DNA from 4 places in the Bradyrhizobium sp. TM102 genome. Region 2 is predicted to be linked to each of the others. Evidence: predicted binding sites of a transcription regulator. Region 2 holds the regulator's gene; each other region holds the start of a gene.
The links. The regulator PhoB, encoded in region 2, activates phosphate uptake and scavenging genes when phosphate is short. The targets are predictions, from matches to a motif close to TGTCATNNANCTGTCAT.

Region 1: a site for PhoB is predicted at 1,038-1,054, ahead of GDN70_RS22595 (RNA degradosome polyphosphate kinase). Genes of this name have one in related genera too.
Region 3: a site for PhoB is predicted at 1,043-1,059, ahead of phnF (phosphonate metabolism transcriptional regulator PhnF). Genes of this name have one in related genera too.
Region 4: a site for PhoB is predicted at 1,289-1,305, ahead of GDN70_RS23435 (acetoacetate decarboxylase). Genes of this name have one in related genera too.

What each region holds. Positions count from the first base shown of each region.
Region 1 covers NZ_AP021855.1:4,701,964-4,704,160, reverse strand. Annotated here, with positions in the region: gene GDN70_RS22595 (RNA degradosome polyphosphate kinase) at 1-964, opposite strand, end outside; gene GDN70_RS22590 (DnaA ATPase domain-containing protein) at 1,123-1,800, opposite strand; gene GDN70_RS22585 (CDP-alcohol phosphatidyltransferase family protein) at 1,912-2,197, opposite strand, start outside.
Region 2 covers NZ_AP021855.1:1,188,876-1,191,072, forward strand. Annotated here, with positions in the region: gene phoU (phosphate signaling complex protein PhoU) at 1-552, shown strand, start outside; gene phoB (phosphate regulon transcriptional regulator PhoB) at 575-1,282, shown strand; gene GDN70_RS05515 (GcrA family cell cycle regulator) at 1,512-2,024, opposite strand.
Region 3 covers NZ_AP021855.1:1,351,699-1,353,895, forward strand. Annotated here, with positions in the region: gene phnE (phosphonate ABC transporter, permease protein PhnE) at 1-160, shown strand, start outside; gene phnF (phosphonate metabolism transcriptional regulator PhnF) at 282-1,010, opposite strand; gene phnG (phosphonate C-P lyase system protein PhnG) at 1,128-1,592, shown strand; gene phnH (phosphonate C-P lyase system protein PhnH) at 1,597-2,197, shown strand, end outside.
Region 4 covers NZ_AP021855.1:4,868,570-4,870,766, reverse strand. Annotated here, with positions in the region: gene GDN70_RS23440 (patatin-like phospholipase family protein) at 73-1,248, opposite strand; gene GDN70_RS23435 (acetoacetate decarboxylase) at 1,447-2,197, shown strand, end outside.

The DNA.
Region 1 (2,197 bases), 3.5 Mb from region 2:
GGGTGAGCTGCGAGAGCTCGTTCATCGCCTGCACGCCGTCGACCAGGAACACCTCGTCATCGGCGGCCGACAGCGCGTGCTGAACGAAGTTGCGCAGCTCCTCCGGCATCTTGGCGTCGATCTCGAGCCGGATCACCGATCCGCGGCGGCGGCGCTTCAGCGCGGTCTCGAACAGGCGGACGAGGTCTTCCGCCTCTTCCTCGATTTCGAGCTCGGAGTCGCGGATGATGCGGAAGGCGCCCTGGCCGTGCAGATTGTAGCCTGGGAACAGGCGGTTGATGAACAGGGCGGTCGCCTGCTCCAGCGAGATCAGCCGGACGGCCTTGCCCTCGGTCGGCAGGCGGATGAAGCGGTCGATCTTGCCGGGCATGCGGATCAGCGCGTTCATCTGCTTGCCGTCGGCGGCGCGGGTGAGCTGGAGCGCGATGGTGAAGCCGAGGCTCGGGATGAACGGGAAGGGGTGGGCCGGGTCGATCGCCAGCGGGGTCAGCAGCGGGAATACGTTGCTGAGGAAGTAGTCCTCGATCCAGGTCCGTTCCGCCTTGGTGACCTCCTTGCCCTCGACGAGCACGATGCCGACATCGGCCAGCGTGCCGCGCAGGTCGCGCCAGATCGCCTGCTGGTCGGAGGCGAGCTCGGAGACGGTGCGGTTGATCAGCGCGAGTTGCTCGGATGGCGTCAGGCCGTCGGGGCTGCGTTCGGCAATGCCCTCACGCACCTGGGCCTTGATGCCGGCGACGCGGACCATGAAGAACTCGTCGAGGTTATTCGCCGAAATCGACAGGAATCGCACCCGCTCCAGCATGGGGTGGCTGGGATTGACCGATTCCTCCAGGACGCGGCGGTTGAAATGCAGCCAGGAGAGCTCGCGGTTGATGAATCGCTCGGGACTCGATGCGATCGCCGGCAGGCTCTCGGTCTCTGGGGCTTTTTCTTTAGTTTCAACAGCTTGCGCAGAGTCCATCAGAAGTCGGTCCATCCAGTTCGCCCCAATTTGCGACTTATGCGCAAAACCGGCCGGAGCATGTGTTAGAGCGATGACGTTTCGATGACATTGATGTTCCGCCGGTTCGCCGCGTCAAGCGGGCTTGGCGTGGGTCTGGAGGCGGCCACGGAGGCCGATCAGGCGTCGCGGAGCAGCTCGGCGGCCAGCGCCCGGGTGACCGGGCGGCCGAGCCTGAGGGCTTCGCTGTCGAGCAGTTCCACGGCCTGGCGGGCGGCGGCCGAGGACCGCTCCAGGCGGGTGGCGAGGTAGCCGACCACGCTCTCGTCCACGGTGAGCTGGCGGTCGGCGCAGAATTTGACGATCAGGCCGCGGAACAGCTGGTCGTCGGGCGGCAGCAACGCGACCACTGGAACGGCGCGCAGACGCGAGCGCAGGTCGCGAAGCTCGATCTCCAGCGAGGCCGGCACCTCGCGTCCGGTGAACAGGACGTAGGCGCCATCCTCGCGGGCGAGGTTCATCAGGTGGAAGAGGGCGCGTTCGTCAACTTCCCTGGCCTTGAGATCCTCGACCACCAGCGCGCCGGTGGCGAGCGTGCCCGGGACCCCCGCAGCGGTCAGCGCATTGGCCGTGGTGGAGCGGGCCCCTGATGCCTCGGCCCAGATCGCGGCGAGATGGCTCTTGCCGCTTCCTTCGGGACCGGCCAGCCACATGATCCGGTTCGGCCATTCCGGCCAGCTGTCGATCAGGCCGAGACCGGCCGCATTGGCGGGGCCTTCGAGGAAATTGTCCCGGCTGAGGCTCTCCGCATGCGGAAGCGAAAACGCCAATTGTCGGGGGTGAACGCGGCCTGGCACGCTTGCTTTGCTCCATGCCGGCGCGCCGGCGTCATTCGAAGAGGTCGGACGTATCGAGCGGGAGTTGGCCTTTTACGGGGCCGCATCGCCTCTCATTTGGCCTCGATCGTGCTACTTGGCCTCGATCGTGCTCATGTGCCGCAGCCACTCGACCAGATAGAGCGACACGGAGGAGAGTGTGAAGACCGTGACGAGGCCCATCAGGATGATATCATAAGGGGCCGGCTTGAAGCCGAAGGCAAGCGCTGCCAGCACGAGCGCCGCGAACGCCACCTGTGCCACGGTGTTGAGCTTGGACACTTTCGACGGCTTCATCTCAACGGGCCGGTCGAACAGCCAGGACACGATCACGGCGGCGACGATCATGATGTCGCGCGAGACCACCAGGATCACGATC
Region 2 (2,197 bases):
GAGCTCGACGCGCTGCAGAAGCGCATCGAGGAACGCGCGGTGCTCACCATCGCCCGCCGCCAGCCGATGGCGGTGGATTTGCGCGAGATCGTCGGCGCCATGCGCGTTGCGACCGACCTCGAGCGCATCGGCGACCTCGCCAAGAACATGGGCAAGCGCGTCGCCGCGCTGGAGACCGACTTCCATCCGCTGAAACTGTTCCGCGGCCTGGAGCACATGACCGACCTCGTGCAGCAGCAGGTCAAGTCGGTGCTGGACGCCTATGCCGCACATGATCTGCCGGCGGCGATGGCGGTGTGGAAGGGCGACGAGGAAGTCGACGCGATCTGCACCTCGCTGTTCCGCGAGCTCCTCACCTACATGATGGAGGATCCGCGCAACATCTCGTTCTGCATCCATCTGATGTTCTGCGCCAAGAACATCGAGCGGATCGGCGACCACGCCACCAACATCGCCGAGACCGTGTTCTACATGATCGAAGGCCAGGCGATCACCGACAAGCGGCCGAAGGGCGACATGACCACCTTCGCCACGACGGTCCCGAATACCTGAAGACTCAAGGAGCGACGACCCGATGGGCGCACGCATTATGGTGGTTGAGGACGAGGAAGCTCTCACCGAGCTGCTTCGCTACAACCTCGAAGGCGACGGCTATGACGTCGAGACGGTGATGCGCGGCGACGACGCCGACACCCGCCTCAAGGAGCACATCCCGGACCTGATCGTGCTCGACTGGATGCTGCCGGGCCTGTCGGGCATCGAGCTGTGCCGGCGGCTGCGGACCCGGCCCGACACCAAGCAGCTGCCGATCATCATGCTCACCGCGCGCGGCGAGGAGAGCGAGCGGGTGCGGGGACTTGCGACCGGCGCCGACGACTACATCGTCAAGCCGTTCTCGGTGCCGGAGCTTTTGGCGCGCGTGAAGGGCCTGCTTCGCCGCGCCAGTCCTGAGCGACTCGCGACAGTGCTGGCCTATGGCGACATCGAGCTCGACCGCGACAAGCGTCGCGTGGCGCGCTCGGGCCGGCCGATCGATCTCGGTCCGACCGAATATCGCCTGCTGGAGTTCTTCCTGGAGCATCCGGGCCGCGTGTTCTCGCGCGAGCAGCTGCTCGACAGCGTCTGGGGCCGCGACATCTACATCGACGAGCGCACCGTCGACGTCCATATCGGCCGCCTGCGCAAGCTGCTCAATCTCGGCCGCGAGCAGGACCCGATCCGCACCGTCCGCGGCGCCGGCTACGCGCTCGACGATCGCTTCGCGAAGGCGGAGCAGACGTAAGGTTTGCAGGCGTTGGGGTTTGGTGGGCTGCCGCCACATTCTCCGGTGTCGTCCCTGCGAAAGCAGGGACCCATAACCACAGGCAGTGGTTTGGCGAAGACTCGGAGTGACCATCTCGCGCAACAACAGCGCCCTGTGGTTATGGATCCCCGCGTTCGCGGGGATGACACCGAGTTGGTTGAGGCGCCGTCGTGTGACGGCTGCCGTCTTTGCGATCAGCTAAATCCACTCACCGCGGACCCGGCTTTGCCGGGGCACGCCGGCGATCCGCCGCCGGCTGATACGCGACGCGCGAGTGCTGGGCGCAGTAGGGCAGGCCGGACAGCGCCCTGCCGCCGCAGAAGAAGAAATCGGGGCTGGAGGGATCGCCGACCGGCCAATGGCAGGTGGCCTCGTTCAGCTCGAGCAGCGACAGCCGCTGGCTCATCGGCACCACGTTGTCGTAGGTGACCGGTTCGGCCTCCACCTCGACCTCGAAGGCCTGCGCCAGCGCGGTGTTGCCGCGCGCAATGGGGCGGGTCACCCGCATCATGTGCTGCGCGGGACGCGCCTTGCGCGGCCGGGGCGCTGCCGATGAAGGGCTCTTGGCACGGCCGGACAGACCGAGCCTGTGCACTTTGCCGATCACGGCATTGCGGGTCACATTGCCGAGTTCAGCTGCGATCTGGCTGGCCGAAAGTCCGGCCTCCCAGAGCTTTTTCAGCTGCTCGACGCGATCGTCGGACCAGGTCAAAACCGTCATTGCACCCTTTCCCTCGCTACGCGCCGCCATCCTGGGGCCTCGCAGCGATTGCCTAAGCCTTCAAAAACCCGTGCCGTCAGAATCCCTTAAGGCTCGCCGGGCGCGTGACTGACGCCCGAACGTTTACGCCGGTACAAGAGGACTCTTGGGATCAGAACCGCTGCACGAGATGT
Region 3 (2,197 bases), 160 kb from region 2:
CGCCGGCGGCATCGGCCTCCAGCTCGCCGAGCAGATCCGCGTGCTGGAATGGCAGAAGGTGTCGTTCCTGATCCTGATGATCCTGGTCGCGGTCGCCGCGATCGATTTCATCTCGGGCAAGCTGCGCTTTGCGATTATTGGCAGGCGGGCTGTCGCCTGATCAAAGGTGCCGTAGGGTGGGTTAGCCGAAGGCGTAACCCACCACTGTTTATCTCCGCGGAGACAGAAGAGGTGGGTTACGCCTTCGGACTGCGCTTCGCGCAGCCCAAGGCTAACCCACCCTACGACTCCACCAGAAACTCCACCCGCTCCGCCGCAAAGCGCGAATGCTTGGTCATCAGCGGCTTGCCGTCGAGATCGTGGTCGGTCGCATCGACCACCAGGATCGGCCGTCCCAGCGCCAGATCGAGCCGGGCCGCGTCGGTTGCGTCGACGATGCCGGCGGTGATCCGGGTCGCGCCGCGGCGATAGTCGCGGACGCCGTAATGTTCCAGCAGCTTCGTCATCGAGCGCGTCGCTGCGAACACGGCGCCGGCACCCGGAAATAATTCCGCCGACAGCCAGGTGGTGGAGACGCAGATCGGCGTGCGGTCGGCGAGGCGAATCGCCTCGATCCGCACCAGCGGCGCGCCGGCCTTCAAGCCGAGCTCGCGCGCCAGCTCACGGGTCGCGACATCGTCGGTCGCCTCGATCAGCTGCCCGCGCGGCTCGCGGCCGCCGGCGCCGACGATCTCGGAGAAGCGGGTGCGTGAGCGCAGGGGATAAGCGAGCTTCTGTGCCTCGACATAGGTTCCGCTGCCGCGCTCGGCGCGCACGAGGCCGCGCTCGGCAAGGGCTGCCAGCGCGCGCCGCACGGTGTGGCGGTTCACCCGATAGGTTTCGGCGATTTCCATCTCGCCCGGCAATTTGTCGCCGGCCGCGAAGCGGCCATCGGCGATGCCGCGCTCGATGCCGTCGGCAACGAGGCGCCATAGCGCGACGCCGGAGGAGGCGGTGTCCTGCATGCTCATGTTGCGGCAACCTACTCCAGAAATCACAGCTTTGTCACGAAACAGTCATGGCGCTCCCGTATGAAGTTGTCTATTATCATAGACAACTTCGATGCGGCAAGTTCTGTCAAAGGTTCGGTGGATCAGGTGACCCAGCACAACAACCAGCAAGCCCAGCGCCAGGCCGCCATGGCCGTGCTGGCGCACGCGGAGGCGGGCGAGATCGCCGCCCGCCTCCGCAACTTGGCTGTCCCGGCCCCTCAGGATTTGCGTGCGCCCGAAAACGGCCTCGTCATGCTGCGTGGCCGGGTCGGCGGCGACGGCGCGCCGTTCAATCTCGGCGAAGCCACGGTGTCGCGCGCTGCGGTCCGGCTGGCGAGCGGCGAGGTCGGGTTCGGCTACACGCTCGGGCGCGACGGCGAGAAAGCGCGGCTGATCGCGCTGTGCGACGCGCTGGTTCAGTCCCGGGATTTCGGCGGAGCGGTGGAGCGGGACGTAATCGCGCCGTTGCGTGAGCAGCTTATGATTCGCCGGAAGCAGGCGGCGGCCGAGACCGCCGCGACGAAGGTTGATTTCTACACCATGGTGCGCGGTGAGGGGTGAGATCATGACCACGATTGCGGAATTGCCGCCCGGTTTCGCCGACAAGGTGCTGTCGGCGCAATCGACCTTTCGCTCGGTGATGGACGCGATGGCGCGGCCGGGCTCGGTCCAGCGCATCGTGCCGATGGCTGGCAAGCCGGAAACGATGATGCGCGGCACCGCCGCGATCGCGCTGACGCTGTTCGACCACGACACGCCGCTCTGGCTCGACGCGCGGATGGCGGAGAGCCCGGACGTGGTGAAATGGCTGAAATTTCACACCGGCGCGCCGGTGGTGCAGGACTCCACCATCGCGAGTTTTGCGCTGATCAGTGACGGCGGCGCGCTGCCGCAGCTCGAACGCTTCGCGCTCGGCACCAGCGAATATCCGGATCGGTCCACCACATTGATCCTTCAGGTCGACAGTCTCGACGCAGGACGCAGCTTCGAGCTGCGCGGTCCCGGCATCGACGGCGCCGCGATGCTCCAGGCGTCGATCAAGCCGTTCGATCTGTTCGAGCGCCTGCGCGTCAACGAAGCACTGTTTCCGCGCGGCATCGATGTGGTGCTGGTCGCCGATGACGCCGTGGTCGCGATCCCCCGCACCACGCGCATCGTGAGCAAGG
Region 4 (2,197 bases), 3.7 Mb from region 2:
TGTAGCTTCTGGGTCCCGGCTTGGCGCAGCAACGCTCAAGGCGTTGCTGCGCGTCCGGGACACAAGCGTCCCTTACGCGCTCTCCGTCTCCCGGTGCACGTCGTGCACGACGAGCCCCATGCCTTCCTCCGGCATCTTGATCCAGTCGCGGCGCTTCAGCGTCCGCTTGGTGTCTTCATAGCCGCTGGTCCAGTGCTCGCGCATCGAGGTGCCCGAGAATTCGTGGTCCTTGGCGTCGCCCTCATAGGCCTTCTGCTGGTAGATCAGATGCAGGATCGCGATCTCCGGCATGTGGCACAGGCTCGTCTTCAGCTTGCGCTCCTCGTCGGACAGTTGCTCGTCCGGCAGCTTCGCCAGCGCCTTGTGGAGCAGGACCTTGAGATTGTGGGTGCGGCGATAGACGTCGGTGTTGTGGCGCGTGCGCGAGGAATACATGATGTCCTTGTGGCGAGCCATCACGTCCTGGATCGAGCGCGGCAGCACGCCGCGCGCGCTGAACAGGTCGACCTGAAACACCAGCGAATTGAGCGCATCCTCCTGGTCGAGCAGGTGTTGCAGCGGCGTGTTGGAGACGATGCCGCCGTCCCAGAAATGATCGGTGCCGATCCGCACCATCGGCAGCGCCGGGGGCAGGGCGCCGGAGGCCATGATGTGCTCCGGCTCGATCTCGTCATGGGAATTGTCGAAATAGATGAAATTGCCCGAGAGCACGTTGACCGCGCCGACCGCGAAGCGGACCCTCTTCTCGTTGATGAGATCGAAGTCGACCAGCTCGAGCAGGCTCTCCTTCAGCGGCATCGTGTCGTAATAGCTGGTCGCGGTGCGCGCGCCGACCGGGCTGAACCAGGGATTCATTTGGTGCGGGGTGAAGAATCCGGGCTGGCCCATCGCCGAGGTCATCCAGGCGCTGGTGAGATTGCGCCACTGGCGGAAGACGTCGCCGTCGGGCGTGTAGTGCCAGATCTTGCGGTTGGTGATGCGCTCCCAGAAGATGCGCAGCGCCTCGAGCCGCTTTTCCGGCTTGTTGCCGGCGATGATGGCGGAGTTGATCGCGCCGATCGAGACACCGCAGACCCAGTCGGGCTCGATGCCGGCCTCGTGCAGCGCCTGATAGACACCGGCCTGGTAGGCGCCGAGCGCGCCGCCGCCCTGCAGCACCAGCGCGATGCGATCGCAGCGTTCGGGCCGCCAGCCCCGCGAGGGCGCCTGATGGCTCTGATATGTCGGATGCGACGTGCGGGCGTCCATGGCGATGCCTCCTGCTTGCGCAAGACGATTGCGTCACGTGGTGACGGCGTGATGACAGGGCGGCACCGATGCATCGCCGGCAACGCAGACCGACCACGCTGCAATGGCAGGGGTCGTGCGCCTGACGGAAAAGCTTCACATCGCAGTCAATGAGGATCGCTAGCAATTGCCGCCGATCAGGAACACAGGAGACCAGCGATGCGAAGCGAAGACGTGCTGAGACTTCCGTCCATGCCCGCGGCGGGGCCGAGCTATCCGGCCGGTCCGTATCGGTTCGTCAACCGCGAATTCCTCGTCATCACCTACGAGACCGACCCGGAGCTGATCCGTGCCGGCCTGCCTGAGCCGTTGCAGCCGATCGACCAGCCGATCGTGCATTACGAATGGATCAAGATGCCTGACTCCTCCGGCTTCGGCAGCTACACCGAATCCGGCCTCGTCATCCCCGCGCGTCTCAACGGCGAGGACGTCAACTTCGTCTCGCAGATGTATCTCGACGACGATCCGCCGATCGCCGCCGGCCGCGAGATCTGGGGCTTTCCCAAGAAATACGCCCATCCCAAACTCGAGATCGTCAAGGACACGCTGACGGGCACGCTGGAATATGCCGGCCAGCTCGTCGCCATGGGCACCATGGGCTACAAGCACGAGAGCATGGCCGGCAACGGCGACCTCACCCGCGCCACGCTGTCGAAGACGCAGATCAATCTGAAGATGATCCCGGGCGTCGACGGCCGTCTCGAGGTCTGCCAGCTGGTTGCGATCAACCTCGTCGACATCGTGCCGAAGGGCTCCTGGATGGGGCCGGGCCGGCTGCACCTGGTGCCGCATGTGAATGCGCCGGTCGCCGATTTCCCGGTCCGCCGCTGCCTCGGCGCGCATCATTACATTGCCGATCTGACGCTGCCGTTCGGCCGCGTCGTCCATGACTACATCAGGCAAGCCGAGG